DNA from 2 places in the Methylobacterium sp. V23 genome. Region 1 is predicted to be linked to the other one. Evidence: riboswitches for the same ligand, from Rfam matches in the RefSeq annotation. Region 1 holds a riboswitch; the other holds the start of a gene.
The links. A riboswitch is a leader RNA that binds a small molecule or an ion and turns the genes downstream of it on or off. The one in region 1 is predicted to bind cobalamin.
Positions count from the first base shown of each region.

Region 1 (7,706 bases):
TGCCCATGAGCGTGGTCTCGTTCCGGCTCGGCAGGACGCGATCATAGATCTGCAGCATGTAGAGCGGGCTGACGAAGAGCAGCAGGTTGATGAAGAAGCCGAAGGCGACCGCCGTCGCCAGTACGGGCCGCATCGCACGCAAGCCGTCGCTCAACACCGACCGCGTCGCCTGCGTGCTCATGCTGAACTCTTCATCCCTGTGCGGGCGCCGGCGACGCCAGATCCGAACGTCCCAGGCAATCCCATGCCTGAATTCTTCATCCACGGATGATAGCGCAGTCTGGACTGTTTCCAACAAACTTGCCACCGGCCCCGCCGGATCACGGGCGTCGAACGGCGCGGCCCGAGCGCGGCGGCGTCACCGCGCCGTCTTAGCCTCGGCGTAATGGCCTCGACGTCATGAGCGAGGCGCCCTGCGGAAACCGGCCGGGTTCGCGCCGTCTGGACAGTCTCCCGGGTCCTGCTCTATATGGTATTTACTGTACAAATTGATTGTGCCCTAACCATCACGGCCCGAGGAGGGATGCCCCGCGTGTACGCTCACCACCAACGGCTGGATTCGGAGGGGGTGCTGGAACTGCGCCGGGAGGGCGGCCGCTTCCTGAAGAACCTGCGCGAGGCACGCGGCCTGTCCCAGCGCCAGCTCGCCGCCCTGGTCGGGGCCGAGTACTACACCTTCATCTCGCAGCTCGAGACCGGACGCGGACGCATCCCGCCGGATCGCTACCGCGCCTGGGCAGCCGCCCTCGAGGTCCCCGCCAGGGACCTCGTCCGGGACCTGATGCGCTTCTACGATCCGCTCACCCACGAGATCCTGTTCGCGGACGCGGAACCGGCGCCGCCCGCCGACGGCTGAGGCGACCCGCCCCCGCGCCTGCGCCCGGCGCCAAGATGTCAGGAACGCGCGGCGTCCTCCTGCGCCGGCGCGGCCGGCTTCGGGGCGTTGCGGGCACGCTCGGCCCGCAGCTCCCGCTCGGCCATCAGCCAGAACTCGACCTCGAACCCCTCGGGACGATGATTGCGCTCCCAGATCTCATGGGCGCGCTCGCGAATCCGCTCGAACGTGATCCCATCCTCGGACATCGTGCGCTCTACTCCTTCAGTCTCGCTCACAGCGTCACAGCTCGGTTCTCCCTGCTGGGCCAACGCTCCACCGCGGGATTTGTCCCCCGATCGGCGCGCGGCCGCCCCTCCGGAGGGCTCCTGACGGATCCCGGAGGGTTTGACGGCGGCCCCGGAAACGGCCTAGCTTACCCGTGACGGTTCCTCAGGATCGAGGATCAAAAGGGAACGCGGTGAGGGCGAGCGCCCGAGGCCGCGGCTGCCCCCGCAACTGTAAGCGGCGAGCTCCTCATCAGCACGTCACTGGGTTCTCGGACCTGGGAAGACGATGGGAGGGCGGTGACCCGCGAGCCAGGAGACCTGCCGTCAGTCGTGGTCACACGCGAAACGCATCGGGCGGGGTGTCCTGGTGGGTGTCGGGGTGGATGCCGCGTGGCATCCGCGCCGGCCTCGTTCGCGGTGACGTGCCACTTCGCGCGACCCGTCGCGTCAGCCGTCCCGTCGATGCCCGTCCTCGCCCGCGCGCCTCGCTCCCGCATGCTCCCTCCGGCCGCCCCGCGCGGTCCGGACCCGGCTGCGCCGCGGACAAGCCTTCTTGGGGTCCCCGCGCACAATTGTAATGTTATAACATTCAGTCTAGCGAAGACGGCAGGTCGGCCCCGACCGATGCCCGCGCCCATCCCTGGTTGTCCCATGCCCGTCGCCCCCATCCCGTCCCGAACCGCGCACCCGCGCGGGTCGCGGCCAGGCCAGAGCTTGCCCCCGCGACACGTCCTGCCCCTGGCGGCCCTGCTCGGCGGCCTGATGCCGATCGCCGCCGAGGCCGAGACCCGGGAGATCCAGACTCGGGAAGTCCAGACTCGGGAAGTCCAGACCCGGGAGGCTCCACCGGCCGTGACCCTGGAGACCCTGGAGGTCTCGGGCTCCGGCCGGGGCGGCCCGCCGCCCGCCGAGGGCCTCAACCTGCGCAGCGTCGGCCGCAGCGCCAGCCGCCTCGGGCTGACGCCCCTGGAGACCCCCGCCAGCGTCGACGTGATCGCGGGCGAGACCACCCGCCTGCGCGGCCAGAACACCGTGGCGGAGGCCGTCACCCAGAACGCCACCGGCATCACCACGGTGGCGGCGCCGGGCAACGGCAACGGCGCCTTCACGGCCCGGGGCTTCGCCGGCCCGAACTCGATCCAGCAGCTCTACGACGGCACCCGCCTGTTCGTGGGCGCCGGCACCGTGACCTTCCCGTTCGACACCTGGAACGTCGAGCGCATCGAGGTGCTGCGCGGCCCGGCCTCGGTGCTCTACGGCGACGGCGCCATCGGCGGCGTGGTCAACGTGGTGACGAAGAAGCCGGTCTTCACGCCCCTGAACGAGGCCCGCGCGGCCTTGGGCTCGGACGGCCTCGCGCGGCTCGCCCTCGATTCCGGCGGCCCCATCGGCGAGGCCCTGGCCTATCGCCTCAACATCAGCGGCAACCGCGCCGAGGGCTGGATCGCGCCGGACGGCCGCTTCCGCAACCTCGCGGTCTCGGGCGCCCTGACCCTGCAGGCGACGCCGGACCTCGCCGTCACCCTGAGCCATGATTTCGGCTACCAGGAGCCGACCCGCTACTGGGGCACGCCCCTCGTCAACGGGCGCATCCTCGAATCCATCCGGTTCAACAACTACAACGTCCGCGACGCCCAGGTCCTCTGGACCGACAACTGGACGCAGCTGCGCACCGAGTGGACGCCGAGCGCCGACGTTACCGTGCGCAACACCGCCTACCGGCTCCAGAGCCGGCGCCAGTGGCGGGACGTGGAGCAGTACGCCTTCAACCGCGACACCGGGCGGATCGACCGCTCCGACTACCTCGAGATCGACCACAGCCAGGAGCAGATCGGGAACCGCCTCGACGCCACGGTCCGCGGCAGCCTGTTCGGCTTCCGCAACGAGGTCCTGGCCGGGTTCGACGTCAATCACATCGCCTTCCGGCACACCAACAACTTCTTCTTCGACACCCGCACCAGCGTCGATCCCTTCGCCTACGACCCCGGCCTGTTCCCCGCCGAGGGCCGGGCCCGGCCGGCCTACGCCACCCGCACCTCGCAGGCCTCGGTCTTCGCCGAGAACCGCCTGATCCTCTCCGACCAGGTCTCCCTGCTGGCGGGCGTGCGCTACGACGCGCCCGTCCTGCACCGGACCGATCTCGTCACCGGCGCCAGCTTCGACCGCGACTTCCGGGCCCTGAGCTACCGCTTCGGCGCCGTCTACAACCCGACGCCGCTGCTGGCGCTCTATGCCCAGTACGCCACCGCCACCGACCCGGTGGGCAGCCTGATCTCGCTGTCGCAGAGTCTCGCCACCTTCCGGCTCTCCACCGGTGAGCAGGCGGAGGTCGGCGCCAAGGGCGTCGCCTTCGGCGGCCGGGCCGAGTGGACCCTGGCCGGCTACCGCATCGTCAAGGACAACCTGATCTCGACGGTGCCGGGCCAGCCGACGCGCGCGACCCAGGTCGGGCAGCAATCCTCCGTCGGCGTCGAGGCGGCGGTGAGCCTGCACCTCGCCGAGGCCTGGCGCATCGACGCCAACCTGGCGCTGCTGCACGCCCAGTACGACCGCTTCGACCAGGCGGTCGGCGGCACGGTGGTGTCCTTTGCCGGGCGCCAGCCCATCGACGTGCCGGAGCGGGTCGGCAACCTCTGGGTCAATTGGGCCTTCGCCCCGGCCTGGGAGGCGCGGGTCGGCCTGCAGCACGTGGGCGAGACCTTCAGCGACTTCGGCAACCAGGCCCCGCGCCCGGCCTACACCCTGGTCAATGCCGGGCTCGACCACCAGGTCACGCCGGATTCGCGCCTGTCGCTGCGCGCCTACAACCTGTTCGACACGATCTACGCGATCAGCGGCAACGCGGTGAACGGGGTCGGCACCAACTGGCTGCTGGGCCGGCCGCGCTCCGTCGAGGTCGCCTACAGCGTCCGGTTCTGATGCGGCTCAAATCCCTGAAGCGCTGGCTGATCCTCGGCCACCGCTGGCTCGGCATCGCCACGGGCCTGTTCCTCGCCGCCTGGGTGGTGTCGGGACTGGTGATGCTCTACGTGGCCTTTCCGGCCCTGAGCGAGGCCGAGCGCCTGTCCCGCCTCGCGCCGATCGCCTGGGACCGGGTCCTCCTCGGCCCGGACGAGGCCCTGGCCCGGGCCGGCCTCGCGGCGCCCCCCGGCGGCCTCAGCCTGTCGATGCGGGCCGGGGCGCCGGTCTACCAGGTCACCACCCGCGCGGGCGCCCGGCACCCGGTCTCGGCCGAGACCGGGCAGGCCCTCGGCCCCCTCGACGCCGCCGCGGTCCGGGCCCCGTTCGGGCCGGACGCCACCGTGCGGGCGGTGCGCCGGGACCCGTGGACCGTGCGCGACCGCTACGACCCGGTGCGTCCCTTCCACGTGGTGGCGCTCGGGGACGCCGCCGGCACCGAGCTCTACGTCTCGGCCCGCACCGGCGCGGTCGTCCTCGACACCACCCGCCGGGAGCGCCTGTGGAACTGGCTCGGGGCGATCCCGCACTGGTTCTACCCGACCCCCCTGCGCGCGCGGGCCGAGCTCTGGCGCGGCACCGTGCTGTGGGTCTCCGGCCTCGCCACCGCCGGGGTGCTCGGCGGCCTCGTCCTGGGGATCTGGCGCCTGCGCCTGCGCCGGCCCTACGCCTCCGGGGCGGTGACGCCCTATCGCGGGCTCGCCCGCTGGCACCATCTCCTCGGCACCCTCGGGGGCCTGAGCCTCCTGAGCTTCGTCGCCAGCGGCTGGCTCTCCATGAACCCGAACCGCTGGTTCTCGCCCCGCACGCCCCCGGCGGCGATGGGGGAGGCCTATGCGGGCCCTCCGGCGCCGATCGGCCGCGAGGCCCTGGACGGCCTGGCGCGGCCGGGGATCGTCGAGGTCCGGTTCACGCAGGTCGACGGCCGGCCGGTGCGGATCGCCGCCGATGCGCAGGGCCGCCGGCTGGTGGCGCCGGCGCCCCCGGAGGCGGCCCTGCGCGCAGCGGCCGCCCGCGCCCTGCCGGAGGCCCGCATCGCCGGGGTCGAGACCCTGACGGCCCCCGATGCCTACTGGTATCCCCACCACGACACCCGGACGCTGCCGGTCCTGCGGGTGCGCTTCGACGACCCGGCCGCGACCTGGCTGCACATCGACCCCGAGACCGGCGCGCTCCTCGACCGCCTCGATGCCAGCGGCCGGCTCCAGCGCTGGCTGTTCGAGGCGCCCCACCGCCTGGACTTCGCCTTCCTGTTCCAGGCCCGGCCGGCCTGGGACGCGGTGATGTGGCTCCTCAACGGCCTCGGCGCGGGCATCGCCCTCTCGGGCGTGGTGCTGGGCTGGCGCCGCCTGCGCCGCACGGCGGGGATCGGATAGGGGCCCCGCGGCAGGCCGGGCCCGCGATGTCGCACGCTGCAACCGGACCGGGTCCGGCGACTTGACCGGCCGGGCGCGACGGCGCGTGCCAGGAGCGATGCCAGCCATGTCCGCAACCGAGATCCGCCTCGCCCTCGACGCGATCCCGATGGGGGGCATGGCCGAGGGGGCGGCCGGCGACGAGACAGCGCTGTTCGTGCGCGACGCCGCCGGCGTGCGGGCGTTCCAGGCCAAGTGCCCGCATCTCGGCGCGCCGCTGGCCAAGGGCGAGATCTGCGGCGGACGCCTCTACTGCCCCTGGCACAAGGCCGCCTTCGCCCTGGCCGACGGCAGCCTGGAGGAGCCGCCGGCCCTCGACGCCCTGACGCGCTACCCGGTCCGGATCGAGGGGGCGGACGCCGTCGCGACCCTGACGCCGGAGCCGGCCGAGACCGTCCAGATCGAGAAAACCGAGAAAACCGCGGGCGCGCCCGTGGCGCAGGTGCTCGTCGTCGGTTCGGGCGCGGCCGCCGTCGCCTGCGTCAAGACCCTCCGCCGCGAGGGCTATGACGGCCGGATCACCCTGGTGGGCCGCGAGGCGCACCCGCCCTACGACCGGACCAAGCTCTCGAAGCAGTTCCTGGCCAAGCCGACCCCGCCGGACAAGGTGCGGATCGAGCCCGACTTCGACCGGACCAACCGGGTCGAGCGCGTCACCGCGGCGGTCAGCCGCGTCGATCCCGCCCAGCGCAGCGTCACCCTGGCGGACGGCCGGACCCTGACGGCCGACGCGATCCTGGTCGCCACGGGAAGCCGGGCGGTGGTGCCGGACTTCCCCGGCCAGGACCTCGACGGGGTCTTCACCCTGCGCAGCCTCGACGACGCGATCGCCGTGAGCGCGGCGGCGGGCGCGGCCCAATCGGTCGTCGTCGTCGGGGCCGGATTCATCGGCCTGGAGGCCGCCGCGTTCCTGAGGAAGCGCGGGCTCGCCGTCACCGTGCTGGCGCGCGAGGACATCCCCTTCGCCAAGCGCTTCGGCGAGCGGGTGGGCGCGGCGCTGAAGCGGTACCATGCGGGCAACGGCGTCGGCTTCGAGACCGGCTCCGTCGCCGCGATCACCGGCACCGGTCGGGTCGAGGCGGTCGAGACGGAGGACGGACGGCGCCTCCCGGCCGACATCGTGCTCATCGGCGCCGGCGCCAAGCCGGAGACCGGCCTGGTCGCGGGCGTCACGCCCGAGGCGGATGGCGGCCTCACGGTCGGCGGCGACCTCGCCCTCGCGCAGGGCGTCTGGATCGCGGGCGACATCGCCGCCTTCCCGGAGGTGGCGAGCGGCGAGACCGCGCGGATCGAGCATTGGCGCCTCGCGCAGCAGCACGGCACCCATGTGGCCCGGGCCATCCTCGGCCGGGGCGGCGCCTTCGCGGGCGTGCCGTTCTCTGGAGCAACCAGGGCGACAAGCGGCTCGATTACGGCGGCTACGCCAAGGGGTTCGACCGGATCATCCTGCAGGGCGACCCCGACGCCCTCGACTTCATCGCCTATTACGCCACGGGCGACCGGGTGACCGCCGCCTGCAGCATCGGCCGCAACCCGGCCTTCACCGCCTTCCTGCACCTCCTCGGCCTCGGCCGCCTGCCCCCGGCGGCGGCGATCGAGGCCGGCGCGGACCTGCCCGCCCTGGCGCGCGCCTGAGGGGGACACCGGCCGTTCGGGGCTCGCTCCCGAAGGCCGGGACGGGGGGAGGTCCGACGGCCTGCGCCCGGGGGGAGTGGGGAGCGGGGAGCGGTCCGGGAACCTGGCTTCGCCGCCCCGCCGAACGATCCGATGCCAGCAGGGGGATGGGGTGATTTTCGACGACGCTTCCGCGATGGGGATGCTGCAGGCCAAGCTGGACAGGACGTCGGCTCTCGATGCGGACGACCGGGCGGCGCTCCGCGGCCTGCCCTTCACCATCCGTCGCTTCGGCGCCCGGGAAGACATCTTCCGGTCCGGCGAGAAGCCAACCTATTGCTGCCTCGTCTTGGACGGCTGGGTTCACCGCTACGGGACGCTCGGCGACGGCGCGCGACAGATCCTGCTCCTGTATATCCCGGGGGATCTCCCGGACCTGCAGCACCTGTTCCTCCCCCAGCTCGATCACACGCTGGCGAGCATCACGGCGAGTACGCTCGCCTTCGTTCCGCACACCGCGCTCTTCGGGCTGATCGCGCGGCACCCCCGCGTCATGGCCGCCCTCTGGCGCGACACGCTCATCGATACGTCGCTGTATCGCGAGCGGGTGATGTG
Region 1 is NZ_PDHT01000021.1:10,907-18,612, forward strand. Features, by position in the region: gene CRT23_RS18680 (type I secretion system permease/ATPase) at 1-181, opposite strand, end outside; gene CRT23_RS18685 (helix-turn-helix transcriptional regulator) at 533-856, shown strand; gene CRT23_RS18690 (DUF2934 domain-containing protein) at 895-1,083, opposite strand; cobalamin riboswitch at 1,244-1,445, shown strand; gene CRT23_RS18695 (TonB-dependent siderophore receptor) at 1,867-4,023, shown strand; gene CRT23_RS18700 (PepSY domain-containing protein) at 4,023-5,438, shown strand; partial or broken gene CRT23_RS18705 (FAD-dependent oxidoreductase) at 5,596-6,738, shown strand; gene CRT23_RS29205 (oxidoreductase C-terminal domain-containing protein) at 6,774-7,112, shown strand; gene CRT23_RS18710 (Crp/Fnr family transcriptional regulator) at 7,264-7,706, shown strand, end outside.

Region 2 (7,706 bases), on a different contig from region 1:
TGTGCTTGATGGCCGGCTGCCTGATGGAAGGCACGCCTCTCGGAACGTACCTGCTCAACGCCCTCGACCGGGTAACTGCTCGGCTGCGCACGGACACGACCCTGCTGGTTCGGGCCACGCTGGGCTTCTTCTTCGTGTCGCTGTGGAACCTCGGCGGCATCATTCTCACACCTGAGCTGAAGACCGACCTTTCCTGGATCCCGTGGCTGCAGCTCGGCATCGCCGCGATGTTGATCTGGAAGCAGACGCTCCCCCTTGCCGCCCTTGGCATCGTGTTCTTGTTCGGCTTTGCCACCTGGAACTACGGTGCCTTCCACCTGGCCGATTATCCGGTCTTTCTCGGCATTGCCGCCTACCTGACACTCGTCAGCTTCGATCGCACCCTGTTTGGTCTGCGTCCCCTCGACGTGGTGCGGTTGAGCGCTGCCGTCACCCTGATGTGGGCTTCCGTCGAGAAGTGGGCCTACCCGCACTGGACCGATCCGCTGCTGACGGCCAAGCCTGAAATGACGATGGGCTTCTCGAACGAGCTGTTCATGAATGCAGCTGGCGTGATCGAGTTCACCCTCGCCTTCGCGCTGATCTGGACCCCGCTGGTACGTCGCATGAGTGCGATCATCTTGACCGCGGTCTTCGTCTCAGCGGTGTTCGAGTTCGGCAAGGTCGATGCGATCGGTCACTCCGGCATCATCGTGGTGTTGCTCGGTATCGCTGCTGACGATGCGCGTGTCGCGGTGAGAGCCCGAAGCACAATGCTGGTGCCTGCCTACTACGCCGCGGCCCTCGCGTGCTTTCTCGTCCTCTACTATGTCGGACACGCTGCGCTCTACGGCGGACTTCCCACCATCCCGGTGATCTGAGGGGTCGTGCTGGGGCTTCACTCCGCCGGATGCGACAATGATCGGGATGTTGGGCCATCGCCTTGCAGCTGTCCGTGCCAATTCGAAGCTATCTCGACCGCCGGGCATCTGAACGTGGGTGAATAATAGGACAGCAACTAGAATGCCGAAACCCGGCTACGGCGAATCCCGATCGCCTTGTACGATGCGTCGGTAGCCTGGGCCTTCGTATCCTCAATCCGTTCGCCCCTCGGGGCGATCTTGCCGAATTGCTCGATATGAACTCCGACAAAGTTGCCCTTGCGCCACGCAAGGGAAACGCGACAGACGAAATCCTTTCCCAAGATTTTCAACATGAAGACGTCCGGCAGAGGACAAGAAGCAGGCACACCGATCTGTGCGCCCGTCCTTGAAACATCCTTCACATTGCAGGGTATTTCGACACCGTCCAAAGTGCGGATGATCGCAATCCAATTAGTCTCAGCGCGGGGCGCTCTTAGAACGAGATCCGAGTCATCATCGTACATGTAAAGGCCACCGCCGCAGATATGCGGAATTCTGGTTTCCCACGATCATGTTAATGACTTAAGCAGGAACTTAGGCAGTCATTCCTCCAGCTGCTCACAACGCCGTGAGCGGTTTGAGCTTTGCTCGTAGCACTTAATGCTTTTTAATAACCTATCCTAAATTCCATATGATACCCGCGGCATGACTGAATCGCCCATTAACACCTATCCGTACACTCTCCAGGTCGAGCCGAACCCAAGACGCGAAGGGATCTGGCAATGGGCTATCCGAAAGCACGGTAAGCTAATCCAGCGCTCGGATCGCGATCATCCGTCCGAAGCACGGGCTAGGGCACAGGGCTTGAGCCAGATCGAGCGGATACTCCACGGCGGAGACGATGGGCACTTCTAAGACTCAGCTCACGTCATGATGCACCGGACACGTATCGCCACAGTACCAGGAATTCGACCGGATACCCGACAGATCTTTCAGGTTGCTATCCACCCCTTGCAGACCCTCGGAAGGTCCGCTTCAGGGCAGCTGGGCGGAAATGGGCGAGAACCGAGTCCACCGCGACGGGTGCTCGCGTCTCTCAAGCACACTGAACCGCGGCTACAGAAGCCTTGAGGTTTTCTGGGGAGAGGCCTGCCCCGTTCAGGCTTTTACAACGCGTCAGTCCCATCCTGACGCCGTTCGTCACGTTGGTGTCGCCAGAACGCCCGGACGGACAGGGGGCCACTCAAGGCCTGGAAGACTGCTCGATGCTGGCTCTCGTCCTCGACGACGCAGAGATGAACAACCTGCTGGTGGTCGCCGCGATACGGCCCATCCTGGGATGCCAGCCGCACGACTTCACCGTGCCGGCTGAGGCCCTTGCCTTCGCCCGGGCGCATGCCTCGGAGATCGGGGTCGTGATCACCGACTACGACATGCCCGGCATGAACGGCGTCGAGTTCATCCGAGCGGTCCGGGCCATTCCCAAGCTTGCGAACGTTCCCACCGTGATGGTCACGAGCCATGACCAGCGCAGCCTCCGACGCGAGGCGCTGGAGGCCGGCGCAACTGACTTCCTGGCCAAGCCGGCCGACCCGGTCGAGGTCCGCGCCAGGGTCACGAACTTGCTCGCGCTATCGCAAGCGCACAGGGCCATGCGGGACCACGCCGCACTGCTCGCCCGGGAGGTCGCAGCCGCCGTCGCCCTGGTCGAGGAGCGTGAACGCGAGATCGTGTCCACGCTGATGCGAGCGGCCGAGAACCGGGATGCAGATACGGGAGACCACATCGCCCGTGTCTCGGCCTACACGGGCCTGATCGCGGAGGCCCTTGGCCTAGGCCCCGCGGAGCGTCGCCTGATGAGCTTGGCGGCGACCATGCACGATGTCGGCAAGATTGCCGTTCCGGATGCCATCCTGCTCAAGCCGGGTCCGCTCACGCCCGAGGAACGCTGCGAGATGGAGCGCCATGCCGAGCGCGGTCAGCGCATCCTGGGCGGGAGCGCCTCGGAGGTCATGCGCCTGGCTGCCGACATCGCGGTCAGCCACCACGAGCGTTGGGACGGGACCGGCTATCCTAATCGTCTCAAGGGCGAAGCCATACCGCTGGCGGGGCGGGTGGTGGCCGTAGCCGACGTCTTCGATGCGCTCATCACCGAGAGACCCTACAAGCAGGCATGGTCGCTGGAACGCGCCCGTCGCTACCTAATCGAGAATGCGGGAGCCCACTTCGATCCACGCGTCATCAATGCCTTCCTCGACCGCTGGTCCCAGGTGGAGGGCGCCTTGTCCCCGACGAGGCTCCGAGACAGTGACGTCGCAGCAGCATGAAAGGGCTGGGTGGTCGGCGAGTGAGGGGCCGCGTCGGGCAAGGCTACACACAACCGGATTGGATCGGAGGCGTAACGTCCGTTTCCGCATTAGAGCCACGGTCCGGTTGGCACCCTTCTCTGACTCTGCCGCAAGCAGCCGAGAATGTCAGGAAAACGATCGGATACCCGACATTCGGCTGGTTAGGACGAATGTCTGAGTTGGGTGGAATGCGGTCCGGCTGCTTTCGATCGGAAGACGTCCTTAAGCGGCCTATCGTGAAGGCCATCGGGCATCGGCTAGTTGCACCACCAGGCACAGGCTGCCTAACCTCTCACCTCAGATGGACCAGAGCCTCCGCTTCTGAACACCGCAGACAGTCTCAAATCATTTGACGGCGCACAACCATCCAGAACCATGCCGATGCAATGTTACAATGTTGCGGAAAATGGCGTCCCCTCGATTGACTATGCGGCGGCGCCCAGCGAATGTCTGACCGTCAAGGTTCCTGCGGGTCGTCGGCTCGCGGGCTAAGAGGGAATTCGGGGTGCTCGCAAGAGTGCTTCCGAAGCTGCCCCCGCAACTGTCAGCGGCGAGCCCTTTCCGTTCATGGTCACTGGTGCGTCGCACCGGGAAGGCTGAGGCGAGGGTAACGACCCGCGAGCCAGGAGACCTGCCTTGCACCACGATACGTCTCTCGGGCGGGGTGTCCCGGCGGAGCGCATGAGCGGGCTCGGCTGCTGACGCGGCCGATCCCGTGAGGGCACCCGCTCGGCCGTCGCTCGACAACCTTGAGCGCACCGGTGCCCCTTCGTCCCAACCTGCCGACCTCGAAGGCCCCGATCGTGAGCCTGCCCGTTCCGGCGAAGCGTCGTCGGACGTCGGGGCATCGAGGATCGCACTACGCGCTCACCGCAATCCTCTCGGCAGCTGCGCCTTCCTTGGAGGCGCGGGCGCAGGAGGCCATCACGCTGGAGGAGCTCTCCGTGGAAGGGGCTGGCGGAGGTGCCCCGGCCGTCGCTGGTGCTGGTCCCAACCCGGGGATCGGCCTGATCGGTCCGACCCCGGGTTACCGGGCCGACCGGGCGGTGAGCAGCACGAAGACCGACACCCCTCAGCGCGACGTGCCCCAGATCGTCACCGTCGCACCGCGGGAGGTCATCACGGACCTGGCCGCCACCCGGGTAGACCGCGTCTTCAACTACACGCCCGGCGTGGCCCAGCAGAACAATTTCGGCGGCCTGACGGTGTTCAGCTACGCCATCCGCGGCACGACCACCTCGGAACTCTACCGCAACGGCTTCCCGATCAACCGGGGCTCGCCGCCGCCGCCCGACACCCAGAACGTCGAGCGGATCGAGGTCCTGAAGGGTCCCGGCGGCGGCCTGTTCGGGCGCAGCGACCCCGGCGGCCTCGTCAACTTCGTCACCAAGCAGCCGACCGCCGAGCGCTTCGTCGAGATGGGCGGCCTGTGGGGCTCGTTCGAGCAGTTCCGCGGCACGGTGGATGCCGGCGGCGCTTTGAACGAGGACGGCGCGCTCCTCTACCGCTTCAACTTCGCGGGCGGCCGCCAGGGCAGCTTCCGCGATTTTGTCGACAGCGACCGGCTCCTCGTGGCGCCGGTGGTGAGCTGGCAGGTCACGCCGGACACCAAGGTCACCGTCGAGACCGAGTTCCTGCGCAACCGCGTCGTCGTCGACCGCGGTGTGATCGCGATCAACCGGCAGCTCGGCTTCCTGCCAATCTCCCGCTTTCTCGGCGAGCCGGGGCAGAGCACCTATCAGAGCTCGGACACGATGCAGGTGCGTGTCGAGCATCGCTTCAACGCCGACTGGCAGATGCGGCTTGCCACCCACTTCAACACCGGCTCGCTGGTCGGGGAATCGGCAGAGGTCCGTGGCTTGGCAGCCGATAACCGCACCGTCCTGCGCGACCGGAACTTTCGCGATTACCGCTGGGATACCGCCATCGGCCAGGCCGAGGTGGTGGGGCGCTTCGCCACCGGCGATCTCGGTCATACCCTGCTTCTCGGCTTCGAGCGCGAGAGCACCGACAGCCGCGTGGTCTACGACCGCTCGAACTTCCGCGAGAGCCCCTACAGGCTCGACATCTACGACCCGCGCTACGGCCAGGCGCTGCCGCCGCTGACTATACGGCGCAACAACCTGGAGCGGGTCACCAACACCGCCCTCTACGCGCAGGACCAGATCGCGCTGAGCCCTGAGTGGAAGGCCCTGCTCGGCGTACGCTTCGACTTCTTCGAGCAGTCCTTCCGCGAGAGGACGAACTCAACCCAGTCGGAGCAATCGCGGGTGGCGGCCACTCCGCGCGCCGGCCTCGTCTACCAGCCCCTGCCGGAGCTTTCGCTCTACACCAATGTCGGCACCAGCTTTCGGCCCAATATCGGCATCGACTCGTTTGCAGTGGCACGCTCGGCCCCATTCGAGCCCGAGACCGGGATCGGCTACGAGGTCGGCGCCAAGCTGGATGTCTTCGGCGGCGCGCTCGGCCTGACGGCAGCAGCCTTCCGCATCGAGCGCGAGAACGTGCTGACGGCTGACCCCAACAACAGCGGGTTCTCGCTGGCGGCGGGGGGTGTGCGCAGCCAGGGCTTCGAGTTGACGGCCGCCGGCCAGATCACTCCCGAGATCAAGGTCCTGGCGGGCTACGTCTACGCCGACGCAGTGGTGACCAAGGACAACGTGCTCCCCGTGGGCGCCCCGCTCATCAACATCCCGCGTCACTCGGGCAGCCTGCTCGCCGTGCACGAGGTGCAGGCGGGCCCCTGGAAGGGCCTCGGCCTCGGCGGCGGCGTGCGCGGCGTCGGCGAGCGCGCCGGTGACGCGTCCGGTTCAGGCTTTGTCCTGCCGGCCTACATCGCCGTCGATGCCCTGGCCTATTACCGCTACGAGAACATACGCTTCGGCCTCAACGTCGAGAACATCTTCGACGCGACCTATTACGAGAGCTCGAACAGCGTGTTTCGGGTCTATCCCGGTGCGCCCCGGCGCTTCACCGGTACGATCTCGGTGCGCTTCTGATGGCTGGGGTCACGACCCATGCGGGCAACGTCGTCCTGGAGATCCAAGGGGCGGGCAAGCGCTTCGGCGAACGCCAGGCCCTCGACGGCCTCGACCTGTCGCTCCACCCCAGCGAGGTCTTCGCCCTGCTCGGGCCGAACGGGGCCGGCAAGACCACCACGGTCAACCTGATCCTCGGCTTCCTGAAGGCGGATGCCGGCACGGTCCGGGTCTGCGGTGTCGATGCCGGCGCCGACCCGGTCGGTGCCCGCCGACACGTGGCCTACATCCCCGAGCAGGTGGCGCTGTATCCCGGCCTCTCCGGCGTGGAGAACCTGCGCTACTTCACGACCTTGGCCGGTCTCAACCTGAGCAAGGGGACCGCCCGAACGCTCCTGGCCGAGGCCGGTCTCGCCGAGACTGCCTACGAGCGTCCCGCCGACTCCTATTCCAAGGGCATGCGCCAGAAGGTCGGCATCGCGGTGGCACTCGCGAGCCGTGCCCGGCTCCTCCTCCTTGACGAACCGACCTCAGGCCTTGATCCAAGCGCGGCCGCGGACTTCTCCACCACGGTCCGGGCAGCAGCTGAGCGCGGCACCGCCATCCTGATGGCGACCCACGATCTCTACCGCGTGCGTGAGATGGCCGGGCGCGTAGGCGTGCTGAGCCGGGGCCGGATCGTCGAGGAGATCGACCCCAGGACCCTCGACCATGTCGGCCTGGAGCGGCTCTACATCGAGCGGCTGGCGGGGAGCGCGGCGTGAGGCAGCTCGCGGCCGAACTCGCGCGCACCGCCCGCGATGCGCGCCTTCGCTGGATCGGTGGCGTCCTCGTCCTGCTCCTCACGGTCGCGGGCCTCGGCGCCTGGCGGGACGCCACGCGCTATGCCGGCGAGGTCGCCCAGGTCGCCGCCGCCGAGCGCGCGCGCTGGCTCGGCCAGGATGCCAAGAACCCGCACGCAGCAGACCATTTCGGGCTATGGGTGTTCCGTCCCTCCGCACCGCTTGCCGTGCTCGATCCCGGAACCGAGCCGTATACGGGCCGGATGGTGCGGGTCGAGGCCCACGTCTTCAATGACGCGGTCTACCGCGCCATCCAGGATGCCGGACCGCTTTCCCGTTCCGGCCTCGGCAGCGTGGCCGACATTGTCCAGCTCGTGGTGCCGCTCGCCGCCATCCTGCTCGGCTTCCCCGCCTTCGCGGCTGACCGCGAGCGTGGCACGCTACGTCTCGCGTTGGGGAATGGCGTTCCGCCGGGTCGGCTCTTCGCGGGTCGATTCGGCGCGCTCCTCGCCGCGCTCGCCCTCGTGGCGGGTCTTCCCATACTCGGGATCGGCACCTTCGCGTTGGTGGGCCAGGATGGTGTGGACTGGCAGTCCTTTCCAAGGCTCCTGACCTGGGTCGCGGCACAGCTTGCCTATGCCACCGTGTTCCTGCTGCTCGCGATGCTGGTCTCGCTCGTCGCCCGCACGGCTCGGTGGGCGCTCGCCGCTTCGCTCGCCGCATGGGTCCTCCTCTGCGTCGCGGCACCGCGTTTCG
Region 2 is NZ_PDHT01000045.1:5,294-12,999, reverse strand. Features, by position in the region: gene CRT23_RS24845 (hypothetical protein) at 1-860, shown strand, start outside; gene CRT23_RS24835 (PilZ domain-containing protein) at 998-1,366, opposite strand; gene CRT23_RS24825 (HD domain-containing phosphohydrolase) at 2,108-3,169, shown strand; cobalamin riboswitch at 3,634-3,844, shown strand; gene CRT23_RS24820 (TonB-dependent siderophore receptor) at 4,066-6,189, shown strand; gene CRT23_RS24815 (ABC transporter ATP-binding protein) at 6,189-6,932, shown strand; gene CRT23_RS24810 (DUF3526 domain-containing protein) at 6,929-7,706, shown strand, end outside.
Region 2: it holds a riboswitch for cobalamin, as region 1 does, so the genes downstream of both, CRT23_RS24820 (TonB-dependent siderophore receptor) here and CRT23_RS18695 (TonB-dependent siderophore receptor) in region 1, are expected to answer to the same signal.